DNA from 4 places in the Sphingobium limneticum genome. Region 4 is predicted to be linked to each of the others. Evidence: riboswitches for the same ligand, from Rfam matches in the RefSeq annotation. Region 4 holds a riboswitch; each other region holds the start of a gene.
What was found. A riboswitch is a leader RNA that binds a small molecule or an ion and turns the genes downstream of it on or off. The one in region 4 is predicted to bind cobalamin.

Region 1 (4,211 bases), on a different contig from region 4:
GGAATTAAGCAGCACGGCCCCGCCCAGAACGACAAGCTTGAACGCGACGAATGCCACGCCATAGGCGGCCGCCAGCCGGAGCGCAGGATGTGCTCCAGCCGATCGACCGGCCACCCAACCCGCGCACATCACCGCCGCGATCGCGGCCAGCGCCATGGTTACGGCCCAGAAGGCGTTCTCGGCGGTCATCTGATAGCCAAGCAGGCAATATCCCACCCCCTGCGACACCGCCCAGGCGGCGAGCATCAGGATGATGCCTTCCTGTCGCCGAACATACAGCGCAGCGATGGCGGCGAGCGCGGGAAAGGGCGTGGCGCAGGCCAGCACCAGTGTCGTCACGGTGCTGGCCACCGTCATCAGTCCCACCCACAGATGGCGGGCGGTGGCAGGGGACAGGCTATCCATAGTCATGCACTCCCGTTCATAGGATATCAAAACCGTGCCCTCAGGCCGGCATGGATGCTGCGCCCCAACTGACCATAGCGACGCGCCGTCTCATAATAGTCGTCGAACAGATTTTCGACCCGACCAAACAGCGTCAGCTTGTCCAGCACCGGCATTTCGGCGCGCAGGTCGACCAGCGTATAGGCATCGTTCACGAACGGCGCCACGGTCGCGCTCGTCCGCGCCGCATCCAGCGCCTTACCCGACCAACGGACTGCGACCGCCGTGCTCAGGCCGAAGGTCCAGTCATAGCGCAGCGTGCCATTGGCCGCATGACGCGGACGCCGCGCCAACTGGTTGCCATAGTTGAGGCCGGGCGAGCGATCCTCCGCCGATACCCAGCTATAATTGCCGTCCAGCGTCAATCGACCGACATGCGCGACCCCGGCCAGTTCCAGCCCGTGCGCCTCGCTGCGCTGGACATTGGCGTAATAGCCCAAGCGCGGCATGGTCGTGCCGGGCGCATAGCAAAGCGGCGGCCGGTTGGTCGTCGGGCAACCATTATAGGTGATGAGATTATCGGTGCTGCGGTCGAACCAGGTGGCCGACAGGATCAAGCCATGGTCGAACAGATGCTGTTCGATACCCGCATCCCAGCCGTGCGACTTTTCCGGCACCAGCGCCATATTCCCATAGTCGCTATAGAGTTGATAAAGCGTCGGCGCCTTGAACCCCTCACCATAGCTCGCGCGCAGAATCGTGCTGTCCTTGGCCAGCGCCCAGGCCGCGCCTGCGCCGAAGACGGTATTGCCGCCGAAGGTCGAATGATGGTCGTAGCGCACCCCACCATTAAGGGTCAGCCCGGCCAGCGGTTCGACATTGAGTTGCGCATAAAGGCTGTCGATATCGGCCGATCCACGGATGGTCGCGTAGGAGGCCAGGCTGTTGGGGGGCGATGCGGTGCGCATCCGCTGCTCTTCGCGTTCCGCGCCGAAAGTCGCCGTCCATCCCTGCCCGATCGTCAGCACGCCCTGATATTCGTAGCGGTTGGTTTCGCCCTTGGCCGCGAAGCTGAGCGGGCGCTGCTTGCGCGACGGATTGATATTGTCGCGTATCGTTTCGCTACGGCTGAAGGACAGACGGTTGTGCAGTGCCCCGCCGAACAGGTCGGCATTCAGGCCCGCATAGCCGATCCACTCCTCGGTCTGCGAATATTCCGGACTGTCGGGCACGGTCCCGGCGCTGTCGATATCGGTACGGCCCTTGGCATAATAGCCCCGCATATCGACCGACACACCCGGCGCCAGTGCAACGCCCAGCCGGCCATTGAGCGTGCTGTTGCTATAGCCGTCCTTCTCCTTGGCGCCATAGCGCGGGCTGATCGCGGAAATCCCCTGCGTCGTAAAGCGGCTGCCTGCGACCTGCCAATCGAGCGCCCCCTGCCGACCGCCCAGCGCGGCGCGGGCGCTGACGGTGTCGCGCGATCCCGCATCGATATCGAAGCTGCCTTCGATCGGCCGCTGCGCGCGCGCCGTCACGACATTGACGACGCCGCCGATCGCCTGGCTGCCCCACAGAATCGACTGCGGCCCGCGCAAAATCTCGATCCGGTCGATATCGCCGGTCATCAGCGTCGCGAAATTATAGCCGCCGCCGGTCGAGGACGGATCGGCCAGCTTGACGCCATCGATCACCAGCACGGTCTGATCGGCCTCCGCACCGCGGATACGGATCGACGTCGCCGTGCCATAGCCGCCATTGCGGGTGAAGCTGATGCCGGGCGTGCGGATCAGCAGGTCCGATACGGTGAGAGCCTGCGCGGCGTCGATCGCCGCCTTGTCGAGCACGGTGATGCTCGAGGCCACCTGCTCGATCGCCTGCGGCTGGCGCAGCGCCGTGACGATCACCTCGCTCGCATCCTCGGCCATGGCCGGCGTCGAGAAGCCGGGGATGGACAGGCCCGCCAGAATGAAAAGTCCGCTTTTTGAAATCCAGTGCATGATAATCCCCCAGTCTTTGACAGGACCGGGCGGGCGCGGCGCGACAGCGATGCCGAACGCCAATGCGCACGACTTCACCGCCGCGCGAATCCGCACGGTCAGCTTGTCGTTGCGCGAGGATATCCTCGTTCGACCGGCACACCCTGTCCGGACGAAGAACGACCGCGACAGGCAGGTCTCCTGGCTTGCGGGTCCATGCCGTTTCGAAGCGCCTTCTCGGGATCATGATCCCAATGGCCTGTGCCTCGATGGCTCGCCGCTCACAGTTGCAGGGGCAGCCGGGGTCTTGAACCCCGTTCCCTTTTGATCCCCTTGCGGGGAACCTGACGCAAGGGCCGCCGTAATGGAGTTGGATCAGGCGATCAAGTGGAAGAAGCCGCCCGTCACATGGCCCGCCCGATGGCCGGCGGGCGCAAGTGGTTGTCCCTCCGCATCGGCCATGTCGGCCAGCGCTTCGCCTTCGCTGGCGGTGATCGTCGCATAATGAAATTCATGGCCCAGCAATGGCTGTCCGGCAGGAGCGAAGCTGCTATTCTGGCGCAACCGGGCTCGGCGATAGCCCAATGTCCTGCGCCGCTGTGCGAAACTACTGTCCATCGGCAGCAGGCCCGCCATGGCATGCACCGCGCCATCCCCATCTTCCAGCGTGCGGCCCAGCACCATGTAACCGCCGCACTCGCCATGAACCGGTCGATTTTGCGCGAAGGTGCGAAGGCCCGTCAGGAAATGGTGATTGGCCGCGATCCGCCCGGCATGGAGTTCGGGATAGCCGCCCGGCAGCCAGCAGGCATCGCAATCGGCCGGCGGCGCTTCGTCCGCCAGCGGAGAGAAGAAGTGCAGCTCCGCCCCGGCCGATCGCCACCAATGCGCCATATGGGGGTAGAAGAAGCTGAAAGCCGCATCGCGGGCGATGGCGATCCGTTGCCCCGGCGGATGGATGCCCGGATTGAGTGCCGGAAAATCCGCCGTCGCTCCGGCCGCGGCATGGATCGCATCCAGATCGCATTGCGCCGCTACGCGCTGCGCGATCGCCGCGATCCCCGCTTCCAGTTCATCCGTTTCGCCCGCCTGCACCAGACCCAGATGGCGCGACGGCATGGCCAGCCCCTCATCGGTTGAAATCGCGCCCAGCAGGGGCAGGCCGATGCGGGCAAAGCCATCCTCTATCATGCGGCGATGGCGGGGGCTGGCCACCCGGTTGGCGATCACGCCGGCAATGGCGGGCGCGCCCGGAAAGGTCGCGCAGCCATGCGCCACCGCTGCCACCGTCTGCGCTGCGGCGCGGGCATCGACGACCAGCAGCATCGGCCAGTCCAGCAGGTGCGCGACATCGGCGGAGGCGCCTGACCGACCTTCCGCCCGTGCGCCGTCATAAAGGCCCATCGCCCCTTCTGCGACAACGAGTTGGACAGTGGATGCGACATGTGCGGCCAGCCCGCGCAGCATGGCCGGCGCCATGGCGAACCCGTCCAGATTGATCGAGGGCCGCCCGGTCGCGGCCGCGTGAAAGGCCGGATCGATATAGTCCGGCCCGCATTTGGCGCCGTGCACGGCGAGGCCGCGATCGGCAAAGGCCCGTTGCAGGCCGATCGTCACCATCGTCTTGCCGGCGCCCGACGCAGGGGCGCCGATGATCAGCCCTTTTCCAAGCATCACAGATCGTCGCTCGATGCGGCAAAACCCTGGACCAGCGCGATCAGGCTGGCATCCACGGCGGCGTCGATCTCCACCAGTCGAGCGATATCGCCGCCCTGCGGGCCAGTGGCAAAACCGGTCCACCCCGTTACCAGAGCCTGCACCGCCGACTGGATCATCATGCCGCGCGCG
Region 2 (4,211 bases), on a different contig from region 4:
GTGTGCGGCGGCCCGGCCTATGTGCAGGCGGCAAGGGCCATCACGGCGCGCCTGAACGCGCCGCGCTGACCCCAGCCAAAAGCCCTCAGAAGCGGACACGCACGCCGCCATAGGCAGCGCGGCCATAGGTGCCGTAACCATAGGCCGTCTGGTAATTCTCATCGGTCAGATTGTCGACGCGACCATAGACTTCCAGATGCTCGCCCACGGGGAAGGAGGCCCTGATGCCGGCCAGCGCATAGCCATCCAGACGGCGCGTGTTCGCCGCATTGTCGAAACTGTCGCCGACCATCGTGACGGTCGCGCCGGTCGACAGGCCGAAGGGCCAGACATAGTCGGCCGACACGCTCACCGCATTGGCGGCGCGGCGGGCCAGACGATTACCATAGGTGGCCGATCCGACCGACCGGTCGCGCGCATCTACATAGGAGTAGCTGCCCGTCACGGTCAGCGCGTCCACCGGCTTCAAGGCGATCGATGCTTCCACGCCCTTGGCGCGGGTGCGGTCCAGATTGGCGTAGCCACCAAAGGGCGGAAGCGAGACGTCATAATTGATCTGGTTGCGGGTATCGCGCTGGAACGCCGTGACCGACAACACCGCGCGGCCACCATCCAGCCGCTGGTCGAAGCCGACATCATAGCTTTTCGACCGTTCCGGGGTCAGCGCCCTGTTGCCGCTAAACGTGTCGTACAACTGATAGAGCGACGGCGCCTTGAACCCCTCGCCATAGCTCAGCCGTACATTTGTCGCGCCGCCATTGGGCGAATAATTGGCGTTGGCGCCAAAGGTGGTCGCGCCGCCGAACTGGCTATGATCGTCATGACGCAGGCCGCCGGTGACGGCCAGGCCCGTGAAGGGCTTCACGATCGCCAGCGCATAGACGCTGTCGATGTTGATCTTCGCGCTCGTCGTGCTGAAGGCGTCGTAATAATCATAGTCCGGCCGCTCATGCTCGTAACCGAAGACCAGCTTGGCCTGATCGACCGGGGCATAGACGCCTTCATATTCGAAGCGCAGGTTGGTGCCGCTATAGCCATAATCGACATCCGCGCCGCGCGCCGAATAATAGTCGCGATCGTTGCGCATCCAGGTGACGGCCGCCCGATTGGTCAGCTTGCCGTCCAGCAGCGCAAGGTTGATGCCGGCATAGCCGACATATTGGTCGGTAATGGCGACTTCGGGCGTATCGGCCAATATATAGGCCGGCGCCGGGAAGCCATCTACGTCCAGATCGGCATGGATATAATAGCCGCGCAGGTCGAGGCTCAGGCTGTCCGAAAAGGCCAGCTTCAATCGTGCATTGGCGGCGATATTCTCGCTGCCGTCGCGCTCTGTGCCGTTGGCGGCCGACGAAATGCCATCGGTGCGGAAATAGGCAGCGCCCACGCCGCCCGACGCGATACCGGCGGTACCGGATATGTCGGCCTTCGCACTGAACGTGTCGCTATAGCCATATTCGGCCGAAGCGTTGGCGCCGAAGCCTTCGGCCGGCACGCCGGTCATGATATTGACCACGCCGCCGATCGCCTGGCTGCCATGCACCACCGAGTTGGAACCGCGCAGCACCTCGATCCGGCGGATATTGCCGGTCAGCAGCGGGCCGAAATCATAGCCGTCGCCAATGCCGCTGGGGTCGTTCACCTTCACCCCGTCGATCAGCACCAGCGTCTGCGTCGTTTCCGCACCGCGCAGCGACACGCCGGTCTGCGCGCCGACGGTGCCGTTGCGGTTGAAACGCACGCCCGGCGTCGTCGCCAGCAGGTCCACCACGTCGATCGCCTGCCGCGTTTTGATCGTGTCCGCGTCGATGACCGTGATCGCCTGACCGACCTCATCGCGCGACTGTTCGATGCCCGCGGCGGTCACGACGATATCGTCGTCCGCCTGCGCAAAGGCCGGATTGGCAGCAACCAGAGCCACCAGCGAAAGTCCATATTTCAACATTGTCATTGCCCCTAAAGCGTCGGTGCGACGTCGGCAGGGGCGTCCGCCCGAAAGCGGTCGGGCCTTTGGGGGGATGACGCCATATCCCGTCCGCAGCCCGATGCGGCCCCGGCCGCATGGCGTCGCTCGACGGAAAACCACCGTGCCCCGACCATCCCCTGGACCAAAGCAAGAGCGACCAAGCGCCGGCCGGTCTCCTGGCTCGCGGGTCACGGCACGATGCACGCCTTCCCGGATTGCTCCAGTGGCTGCCCTTTTTTGGGGGCCAGTGCATCGCGCTATCCGCTCACAGTTGCAGGGACAGCCGTGGATTAAGGCGCTTGTGACGCCCGCACCACATTCCCGATTAACCCGTTTCCGGGCACCGGCGCGATCATGTTGCAGGAAAGACATGCCTCCCCCACACCGCGCGCCATAAGGGAAAGCCGGGACGCTGCCAAGCGGTCCTATGTTTGGCGGATGTCGCTGTGGCCCCGCAGCAACAGGGCGTCGGACCGCGCCAACACGACCAGCGACAATCCCGCCGCCTCGGCCCGCTCCGCCGCCAGCCGGGTTGGGGCAGATATGGTGACCAGTAGGGGGCAATCGGCCAGCACCGCCTTCTCCACCAGTTCATAGGAACAGCGCGACGACAGCAGCGCAAAGCCGCCGTCCCAGTCCGCCTCCATCCGCGCCATCGCACCGATCAGCTTATCGAACGCATTATGCCGCCCGACATCCTCCCGCGCCAGCCGGATCGCGCCGTCCGCCCCGACCCAGGCCGCCGCATGGGCCGCACCGGTCGCGGCGTTGAGTGGCTGATGATCGCGCAAATCCTCTAGTGCGCGAAAGATGGCATCCCGATCCGCCCGCGACGTCGTCGTCACGCGCGGCAAAGGCCGGATCGCCTGCTCCAGATTCTCGATCCCGCACATGCCGCAGGAGGAATCGGACGCGCGATGCCGCACCCGATCCAGCAATCCATCGGTGCGATGCGGCGGCAATGTCGCGCGGGCGACGATCCCCGCGCCTGTATCATGCACATCCACGTCCAGCAGTGCATCGTCCCGGCTCACCAGCCGCTCGGCCAGGCTGAACCCCTGCACCAGATCGCCGATATCGCTCGGCGTCGCCATCAACACCGCATAGCCCGCGCCATTATATTCGATCGCTACCGGCACTTCTTGCGCCAATGGCCGCTCGACCGCCCGCGTTGCGCCGTCGGGGGTCAGGCGATCGAATGTCAGGGGGCTGGCGGCGGCATCATCCATGATCACGGCCTAGCGGTGGACGGGCCGCCGCTCAACCGGCGTCGCAATGGCCGGCCTCATCCACGGCATTGAACTGCGCCGCATCGACATCGGGCGCCGGCCGGCCCTGCGCCATTCGGGCCACCGCGGCGGCTACCGTCGGCGAAAGCCGTTCGGGCTGATCCTGCGCGATGGCGACGATCTGCGCCTTCATCCGCGGATCCCAGAAGCGGGTCAGATGTTCGGCCAGCGCTTCCGTCGCCTTCGCTTCGCCCATCATTGCCATGTTGCGGGCGATCTGGTGCGCCATATAGACCAGCCTGTCCGTGGTGGACATGACATGCGTATCGTCGCTCATATGCCCGCCTATTCCGCCGCTTCCAGCGGGGCGATGCGGCGGCTGGTCCGGGCCTGCTCCGCATAATCCTGCTGCCAGTCGCTCGGCCCGTTGGACGCCATCACCTGCACCGCCGTCACCTTATATTCGGGGCAATTGGTGGCCCAGTCCGAATAGTCGGTGGTGATGACATTGGCCTGCGTCTCGGGATGATGGAAGGTCGTATAGACCACCCCCGGCGCGACCCGCTCGGTAATCAGCGCGCGCAAGGTCGTCTCCCCCGCCCGGCTGCGCAGCGTCACCCAGTCGCCATCCTTCAGGCCGCGATTGTCGGCGTCGCTCGGATGGATCTCCAGCCGGTCCTCGGGATGCCAGGCGGTATTGGCCGTACGCCGGGTCTGCGCCCCGACATTATAGTGGGACAATATGCGCCCGGTCGTCAGCAACAGCGGGAAGCGCGGCCCGGTCTTCTCGTCGGTCGGCACATAGTCGGTGACGACGAATTTGCCCTTCCCCCGCACGAAGCCGTCGATATGCATGGTCGGCGTTCCGTCCGGCGCGGCGTCATTGGCCGGCCATTGCAGCGATCCTTCCGCCTCCAGCCGGTCATAATGCACGCCGGCAAAGGTTGGGGTGAGCGCCGCAATCTCATCCATGATCTGCGCGGGATGGTCGTAGGTCCAAGCCAGCCCCATGGCAT
Region 3 (4,211 bases), on a different contig from region 4:
CCGCAAAATCGTCATAGCGCGCCCGGACCAGCGCACCATTGAGCATGATGCTGAGACGGTCGATCGGCTCAAGGAAGAGCGAAGCCTCCACGCCGCGTGAGCTTTGCTGGCCCACCTGTACCTGAATAGTGGGAATCAACGGGTCGGATGTCAGCAGCTTGCGCTTGACGATATCATAGGCGGCCAAGGTCCACTGCCCGCGCGACCCCCAGAAGATATGCTTTATCCCTGCCTCATATTGCCGGCCGGTCGACAGGTCGAAATCGCTTTGCGCCATGCTGGTGGACACCAGCGCGCCGACCGGATCGGCCGCCGTGGCATATTGGCCATAGAGCGCCAGCGACGGCACCGGATTATAGACCGCGCCCATGCGCCATGTCACCGCATCGGGGGTGGCGACGAAGTTGTTGGCCGCGTTCACATAGTCGGTCTTGGTAATTTCCGGCCGATCGTAGCGCAGGCCCCCCACCAGCGAGAATTGCTCGCTGAACTTCAGTCGATCCTCGGCAAACAGCGCATATTGGCGGATGCGATTGGTGTAGCGCGGCTTGGTCGGTGCGCCAGGCTGATGAAGGAACAGCCCCGGATCGGGATTGGCGGCATCGACCAAGCGCGTTGCATTATTGCCGCTGTTACTGACATTCTTGTAACTGATGCGATTGACGTCGAAGCCGATCACCAGACTATTGTCCAGTCCGCCGACGCCATGGTTCAACGTCGCACTGGTACGGTTGCCGGTCTGTTTTTGTATATGGTACAGTTCCAGGAAACTGGATTGGCGGACCTGCGCGGCATTGCTGGCCGTCGCCGGCACATAGGTGACGGTTTCGGCATTTTTCCAATATTTGTTCGCCCACAAATGATAGAATATGCTCCGGATGGTCAATGCGTCCGACGGTTGCCACTCCATTTTCGCCTGGCTCCAATTGTCGCGGAAGCGCAGCCGGGCATCGGCGACATTATAGTTGTTCTTCCTGATCGAGCGATCAAGCGCGCCATTGACGAGCGGCACGCCAAACCAGGTGCGGGGATTTTGTTCGCTATAGTCATGGGACAGAGTGATGCTCAGATTCGCGGCGGGCTTCAGCCGGATAGCGCCGGCCAGCGCCACTGCATCGGCGTCGCCCCGCGTCATCCACCCTTCGGACCGGCGAACGCTGGCATCCGCGCGGAAAGCGACACCGTCCGTAACCGGGCCGCCTGCGCCGACCCCGATATTGAAGCTGTCATAGGACGACACGCCTACGCGCCCGCTGACCTGCATATTGTCCGACGGCTGCTTGCGCACGACGTTGACCGCGCCACCGATCGCGCCTTCGCCATAAAGGACTGAAGCCGGGCCGCGCAAAATCTCCACGCTTTGCGCCATCCACGGATCGGCGGGGAAGGTCAGCGTATTATTGTACATGCGCATGCCGTCATACAGGGTCATGACCGAATTCTGCCCGGTAAAGCCCCGCGCAGAGAGGCCGAAACCGAACACGCCCGACGTGTTGACGATGCCCGTCGCGCGCGCGGCAGCATCCTGAATGGTAAGGTCGCCGCGCAGGCGAATGGCGTCGCCATCCAGCGTTTCGACACTGGCCGGCATTTCCAGCGCGGTAAGGCCAAGCCGGCTCGCCCCGTCATTTTTCTGGTTGAGGCGCAGCGGATCGACGACGCCGGTGACGATGATGGCCGCCTCGTCCGTGTCTTCGGCAGACGGTTGGGCAAAAGCGCCAGGCGCAACAAGAGAGAAGGCCGCAATCGCAGCCGGTGCACATTTCAACATATTCAACCCCCGTTCGGCATCGCACGACAATCGGGCGGGGGCGTGCCGTTCACGAACGGTCGGCAGCCGGCATCGGCCGGACGCCAGGGGCGGCCGACACACAGCGTCCGATGCGGCCCCAGCCGCTCGTTCGTCGCTCAGACGGAGTTACCGTGCCGCGGCCATCCCCTGGACCAAGGCAAGAGCGACCAGACGCCGGCAGGTCTCCTGGCTCATGGGTCATCGCTTGATATACGGCCTTCCCAGGCCTCGCATGATTTAGCGTCCGGCCCAGTGGCTGGCAGATCGGTCGCAATGCCGTCTGCTCATGTATATCGCGCTCGCCACTTACAGTTGCAGGGACAGCCCTGGATTTGGACGGCTCGCACCATCCTCACCATGTTCCCATTTTAATCCCCGTTTCCGGGGAACCGACGCGATCTTTGTCTCCTCGGCTCCCAAAGGCGCCGCATCGACACACCCATCTATGATTCTCATGTTGCCGGCGCAAGAGACTTCCGCATTGTTCTTCAGCGGACTGATCGGCTTCTATAATATTGCCTCCCTCATAACGCCGTCGGTACGGTTCCGCCGTCGATGACATATTCGGTGCCAGCAGCGGGAGTCGTCGTTGATCGAGGTCACATGGATGACGATACCGCCATCCCTGCGGAGCATCGTCCTTACCGCCAAAGGACGGGCGGGCGGCGCGTCAATCCGGCGGATTTAAGGCGCATCGGATCGGGGCAGGACAGGCCGACGCCTGATATCGCAAGCGGAATAATCTCTCTGGGATGTCGCAAAACTTACATTTTATCGACCTACTCACCAGCCGCCCTCCCATGATATTCCGAGTTCACAGTCGTGACTGCGCTTCATGTTCGCCCTATTGACCGCTGGTTCGTGGACGAAGTCCTGCCGCACGAAAGCGCCTATATCGCCTATGCGCGCCGCACCGTGCGTGACGAAGACGAAGCGGGCGACATCGTGCAGGAAGTCTATGCCAAGCTGTTCACGCTCGACGGCTGGACCGCCATCGCCAATCCGCCCGGCTATGTGATGCGCATGATCTACAGCCATTCTATCGACCGTATCCGACAGGCCCGTGTCGTCACCATGCAACCCATGCCTGCTCCAGCCATAACCGATGTCGCCGACGACATGCCTGACAGTTTCCGCATCGTCGCCGCCCGCACGCAAATGGCCCGCGTGCATCAGGCGATCGCCGCACTCCCCGACCGCTGTCGCATCGCCCTTGTCCGTCGCCGTTTCGGCGAAGAAAGTCCGCGCGCCATAGCCGACGATCTGGGCATCAGTATCTCCACATTCGAAAAGCGTCTGGCCCGCGCCGTCCAACTGTTGACCCATGCCCTCACCCCTTACGAACCGGCCATGGACGACGTATCGGAACAGTCGCAGGAGAAGATGCTTCTCTGACCGGCAAGCGCCTGTTAGATAGAAGGAAGGGATTGATCCCCCTCATGGATTGGCCCGATTGGCGAATATAACGAACGACAGATGACGATTTCTAAGGATCCGCTGGGTCAGGACGCCCTCATTGCCGAAGCGTCGCGATGGTTCGCTGCGCTGGAGGCGGGCACGGCACATGCAGATGATTTCGAAAAATGGCGACGCGGCGATCCGGCTCGCGCCGTCGCTTACGCGCGCGTCGTTGCCAATTGGGAGCGGATCGCCACCGCATCCCCGGCAGCGCTTCACCCGCGCACGGATGAAGCGCCCGCGTTCACCCGTCGTCAATGGCTCCGGATCGCCGCTGTCGGCGTGCCGCTCGCCGTCATCGGATCCGGCTTCGTCGCGCAGCGCGCCTATGCCTGGGACAATGCAACGACGGGCGTGGGCGAAACCCGGCGCGTCAACCTGCCGGACGGCAGCATCGCCTACCTCAACACCGACACGTCCTTGTCATGGCAGTTCTCGAAAAAGCAGCGGGCGCTGCGCCTGGAGCGCGGTGAAGTGGCGCTCGACCTGCGCGGCCGCGACAGCGCCATCTTTCACGCGGATGCGGGATCGCTGTCGCTCACACCCGGCCTGTTCGATGCCCGCGTTACGGACGACCGGGTGAAAGTAACCCTGGTGGACGGCCCCGCCATGCCCCTGCGCGACACCGCAGACGCCGAGGCGTTGAAGCCCAACCAGTCGATCATCGTCGAAGGCGACGGCATGCATCGGGTCGAAACCCACAGCAGCGAACAAGTCGCCTCGCTCATGGCCTGGCGCGCGGGTGAGATCATCTTCATCGATCAATCGGTCGCCGACGCAGCGGCAGATTTCAATCGCTACCTTCCGCGGAAAATCATCGTCGTCGACGCCGCACTCGCGCAGGAAAAAATCGGCGGCCGCTTCGACCTGTCACGCCCCGACCAGTTTCTGAAAGCCGTATCGCTCAGCCTGAACGCACAGGTCACGACCACCCCCAACGGCTATCGCCTGGCGCGATAAG
Region 4 (4,211 bases):
CAGGAAGGCAAGCCCGGCCAGCAGCAACGCGAAGCTGCGTGGCCCAATCCGACCGAACCGGCCATAGCCATAGGCGAAGACCAGCGAGAAGATGCCGCCGACCGCCGCGCCATAGAGGGCCAGCGCCGTGAACAGCCCGGCGCCCTTCTGCGTATCGCGGCTGACCAGTTCCGGCTCTTCGGCTGCGGCCGGCGCATGGTGCGCGGCATGCGACGCCTCATAGCCGATGGCGAGGTCGATCTGCGGTTCGGCGATCACGCGCGCGACCAGCGTGGCGAGCAGCGCCGCCAGGATGCCGGCCAGCATCCCGCGCCACAATAATGTACGGGTCACGGCCGGGCGTCAGTGACAGGGAAAGCCGAGGAGATGGCGGCCGTCATGCACATATTCATGCACATACATGCCGTCGAACAGCGCAAAGGCACCCTGTTCGGTGCTGACGAAATAGAGGAAGATGAGCGCGATCAGCGTGCCCAGCACGGCCCAGGGCGCGATATCCGCAACCGGGATGGTGGCATCGCCGCGAACGGGGATGAACGGATCGTCGAACAGAGCGGCGGTGTTCGCCATGGCCTGATACTCCTGCACGGGATTGCGCGTCCCCGGAAAATAATGTCGCGGTTCGGAAGGAAGGTCTGGCTCTCGACGTCGGCTATGGACGGCGATAACAGTGGCGCGACCGCGCCGGAATTGCACCGGCTTCTTCTTTCTGAACGACCCGTGCTTTAGGCTGAGCGTAGGGACGCCGTCAATCATCTGCTGGAGGCCATGCTGACGACATCGTTGCTGCTGCTTTGCGCCGGGCCGACGCGCGCCAGCCGACAGGGCGGCTTTCCTGCCATTGATGAGGCGCTGGACGAGGGCGGCCAGCGCGATGCCGCTGCGCTGGTCCTGCCGGTTCGTTTCCGGGACGCGGTACAATCGAGCCCCACCTTGTCGGCGATCGAAACGGCGCAGGCCATGGGCGTCACGCCCCTGCCCCAGCCGGCATTGCGCGACATCGATCACGGCCGATGGGCCGGGCACGACTTTGCGACGATCGCGACAGAGGAACCCGAAGCGCTGGCACAATGGCTGGCCGATCCGGCGCGAGGCGGCCCGGATGGCGAAAGCCTGCACGCCTGTCAGTTGCGGGTCGGTGGCTGGCTCGATGCCCTCGCCGCGACTGGTGCGTCCATCTGTGCCCTGACCCATCCGATGCCGATCCGTGCCGCGATCGCCCATGCGCTCGCCATGCCGCTGCGCGCCAGCCTGTCCATCGACATCGCGCCTCTGTCGCGCACCACCCTGTCCTTCAACGGTCGCTGGCGGCTCCAGTCGCTGGAGCCGGGCTGAAAAGAGTTGCGGACCTTCATTGCCGCCTCTATCCGCATATCCGCCCATGCGTCTTGCGACATATGGGTGAATAGATCGCGCCGGTGCCTCGCAAGAGGCTTAAAATGGGAACGCGGTGCGGGCGGCGACACGCGGCCCTAATCCGAGGCTGTCCCTGCAACTGTAAGTGGCGAGCGCGATACACAGATGCGACGGGGCAAGGCGCCCCGTGCCGCAGCCACTGGGCCGGACGCTGCAACATGCGAGGCCTGGGAAGGCCGTGTATCAAGCGATGACCCATGAGCCAGGAGACCTGCCGGCGTCTGGTCGCTCTTGCTTTGGTCCAGGGGATGGCCGGGGCACGGTCCAACCCGTCTGAGCGACGAACGAAGCGGCAGGGGCCGCACGATGCGCGAGGCCGGCTGCCCTGACATGGGTGCCCGGCCGATCCTGTGCATCGACCGTTCGCGAACGGTTAAGTCCCTGCGTTTTTTAGACGCGCGATAAGGGATAAGATCATGAGCAAAGTGCCGACCACCGTCATCACCGGATTTCTGGGCGCGGGCAAGACCACGCTGATCCGCCATCTGCTGCAAAATGCCAAGGGGCGCCGGCTGGCGCTGATCATCAACGAATTTGGTGATGTCGGCGTCGATGGCGAACTGGTGAAGGGCTGCAATGACGAGGCCTGCCCGGAAGACGACATCGTAGAACTGGCCAATGGCTGCATCTGCTGCACCGTGGCCGACGATTTCCTGCCGACCATGCAGAAGCTGCTCGATCGGCCCAATCCGCCCGAACATATCATCATCGAAACCAGCGGCCTGGCCCTGCCCAAGCCGCTGGTGAAGGCATTCCAATGGCCCGACATCCGCACCCGCGCCACGGTGGACGGGGTGATCGCGTTGATCGACGCCGACGCGGTAGCCGCCGGACGCTTTGCCGCGGACGAAGTGGCACTGGCGGCGGCGCGCGCGGCGGACCCCAATCTGGACCATGACAGCCCGCTGGAGGAATTGTTCGAGGAACAGCTGATCTGCGCCGACATGGTGGTGCTGAACAAGACCGATCTGGTCGACGCCGCCACGCTGGCGACGGTAGAGGCGCAGGTGAAGGCGGAAACCCGCCCCGGCGTGGCGATCATCCACAGCGCGCAGGGGGCCATCGATCCGGCCGCGCTGCTGGGCCTGAGCGCGGCGGCCGAAGATGATCTGGACGCCCGCCCGTCGCATATCGACGGGATGGAGGAGCATGATCATGATGATTTCGACAGCTTCATCCTGTCGGGCGGCGATGTCGCCGATGTCGATGCGCTGGTCACGGGGCTGAACGCCACGATCGCCGCCCACGACATTTTGCGCGTCAAGGGCATGGTGTCGGTGGCCGGCAAGCCGTCGCGGCTGGTGGTGCAGGCAGTCGGCCCGCGCATCCAGCATTATTTCGACCGCGCCTGGAAGGCGGAGGAAGCCCGTCGCACCCAGTTGGTCGTGATCGGCCAGAAGGGGCTGGATCGCGCCGCAATTGAGGGTGCGCTCAAGCCGGTCATCGGCTGATGCACCTTCTGTCCGCCACGCCCGGCACGATATCCAATGGCCAGGAGGCGATCGACCTCGACCAGTCGCCGGGCGATATCGTGATCCTGACGGTAGCGGACAGCGAACTGGCCTGTTTCGCCAAGGCGGCGGCGCGCCTGACAGATGAAGATCCGATGTGCGGGGCGCCCAGCGTGCGCCTCGCCAATCTGCTCCAGCTGCGCCACCCCTATTCGGTCGACCTCTATGTCGAAAAGGTAATCGCCCAGGCGAAATTCGTCTGCGTCATCCTGCTCGGCGGCAAAAGCTACTGGCCCTATGGAATAGACGAGATCGCGCAGGTGGCACGGGAGCGAAACATCGCCTTCGCCGCGATCGCCGACGGGCGGGAGGATGACCCCGCGCTCGACCGGGCTTCGACCGTGCCGGCCGCATTGATCGACCGGCTGCGCGACTATCTGCGGCAGGGCGGGATGGCCAATGCGCTGAGCTTCCTGCGCACGGCGGCGCGCACGATAGGACGCGATGCCGGCACGCCCGACGATCCGGTGCCGGTCGCCGACGCAGGCCTCTATCTCTCCGGCGTCGATCGCCCTGCCCTGTCCGACCTGCGCGCGCGCTGGAGGCAAAGCGCGCCCGTCGCCTGTCTGATCTTCTACCGCGCGCTGATGGTGGCCGGCACGCTGGACGCGGTGGATGCGATGATCGCGGCGCTGGAGGCGCGCGGTTTCAACGTCGCGCCGATCCATGTCCGGGCCTTGCGCGAGCCTTTCGCGATGGACTGGCTGAAAGGCGTACTGGCCGACATCAGGCCGGACGTGATCCTCAACGCCACGAGCTTTGCCGCCTCCACCTCATCCGAACCGCGCACGGCCAGCATATTGGAACGGGCCGACTGCCCCATTCTCCAGCTGGCATTCGCCGGCGTCGAACAGGGCGAATGGCAGGATGCCGCCCGTGGCCTTGGCCCCCGCGACCTGGCCATGAATGTCGTGCTGCCCGAAGTGGACGGCCGCATCTTCACCCGCGCCGTCGCGTTCAAGGCGGCAGAGCGGTTCGACGCGCTGACCCAATGCGGCATCATCGTCCCGCGCGTGGCGCCCGATCGCGTCGCCTTCGTCGCCGATCTTGCCGCCCATTGGGCACGGCTGCGCCGTACGCCAGCAAGCGAACGGCGCGTGGCGCTGGTGCTGGCCAATTATCCCAATCGCGACGGGCGGATCGGCAATGGCGTGGGCCTCGACACGCCGGCCAGCGCCGCCGCGATCCTCGCCGGGCTGGCGGCAGCGGGCTATGATATCGGCAACGCGCCCAGGACCGGCGCCGGGCTTATGGAACTGCTGACCGGCGGCGTCACCAACGACC

Region 1: it holds a riboswitch for cobalamin, as region 4 does, so the genes downstream of both, F4U95_RS17635 (TonB-dependent receptor plug domain-containing protein) here and cobW (cobalamin biosynthesis protein CobW) in region 4, are expected to answer to the same signal.
Region 2: it holds a riboswitch for cobalamin, as region 4 does, so the genes downstream of both, F4U95_RS10205 (TonB-dependent receptor plug domain-containing protein) here and cobW (cobalamin biosynthesis protein CobW) in region 4, are expected to answer to the same signal.
Region 3: it holds a riboswitch for cobalamin, as region 4 does, so the genes downstream of both, F4U95_RS00960 (TonB-dependent receptor) here and cobW (cobalamin biosynthesis protein CobW) in region 4, are expected to answer to the same signal.

The regions. Positions count from the first base shown of each region.
Region 1 covers NZ_VYQA01000014.1:115,165-119,375, reverse strand. Annotated here, with positions in the region: gene F4U95_RS17640 (hypothetical protein) at 1-405, opposite strand, end outside; gene F4U95_RS17635 (TonB-dependent receptor plug domain-containing protein) at 432-2,384, opposite strand; cobalamin riboswitch at 2,538-2,726, opposite strand; gene F4U95_RS17630 (cobyrinic acid a,c-diamide synthase CobB) at 2,739-4,037, opposite strand; gene F4U95_RS17625 (TetR/AcrR family transcriptional regulator) at 4,037-4,211, opposite strand, start outside.
Region 2 covers NZ_VYQA01000006.1:180,711-184,921, forward strand. Annotated here, with positions in the region: gene F4U95_RS10200 (ABC transporter substrate-binding protein) at 1-69, shown strand, start outside; gene F4U95_RS10205 (TonB-dependent receptor plug domain-containing protein) at 86-1,945, opposite strand; cobalamin riboswitch at 2,116-2,329, opposite strand; gene fdhD (formate dehydrogenase accessory sulfurtransferase FdhD) at 2,392-3,195, opposite strand; gene F4U95_RS10215 (formate dehydrogenase subunit delta) at 3,227-3,532, opposite strand; gene fdhF (formate dehydrogenase subunit alpha) at 3,541-4,211, opposite strand, start outside.
Region 3 covers NZ_VYQA01000001.1:255,479-259,689, forward strand. Annotated here, with positions in the region: gene F4U95_RS00960 (TonB-dependent receptor) at 1-1,771, opposite strand, end outside; cobalamin riboswitch at 1,952-2,201, opposite strand; gene F4U95_RS00965 (RNA polymerase sigma factor) at 2,615-3,187, shown strand; gene F4U95_RS00970 (FecR family protein) at 3,269-4,210, shown strand.
Region 4 covers NZ_VYQA01000017.1:85,660-89,870, forward strand. Annotated here, with positions in the region: gene F4U95_RS19245 (CbtA family protein) at 1-333, opposite strand, end outside; gene F4U95_RS19250 (CbtB domain-containing protein) at 343-570, opposite strand; gene F4U95_RS19255 (histidine phosphatase family protein) at 769-1,335, shown strand; cobalamin riboswitch at 1,400-1,649, shown strand; gene cobW (cobalamin biosynthesis protein CobW) at 1,833-2,867, shown strand; gene cobN (cobaltochelatase subunit CobN) at 2,867-4,211, shown strand, end outside.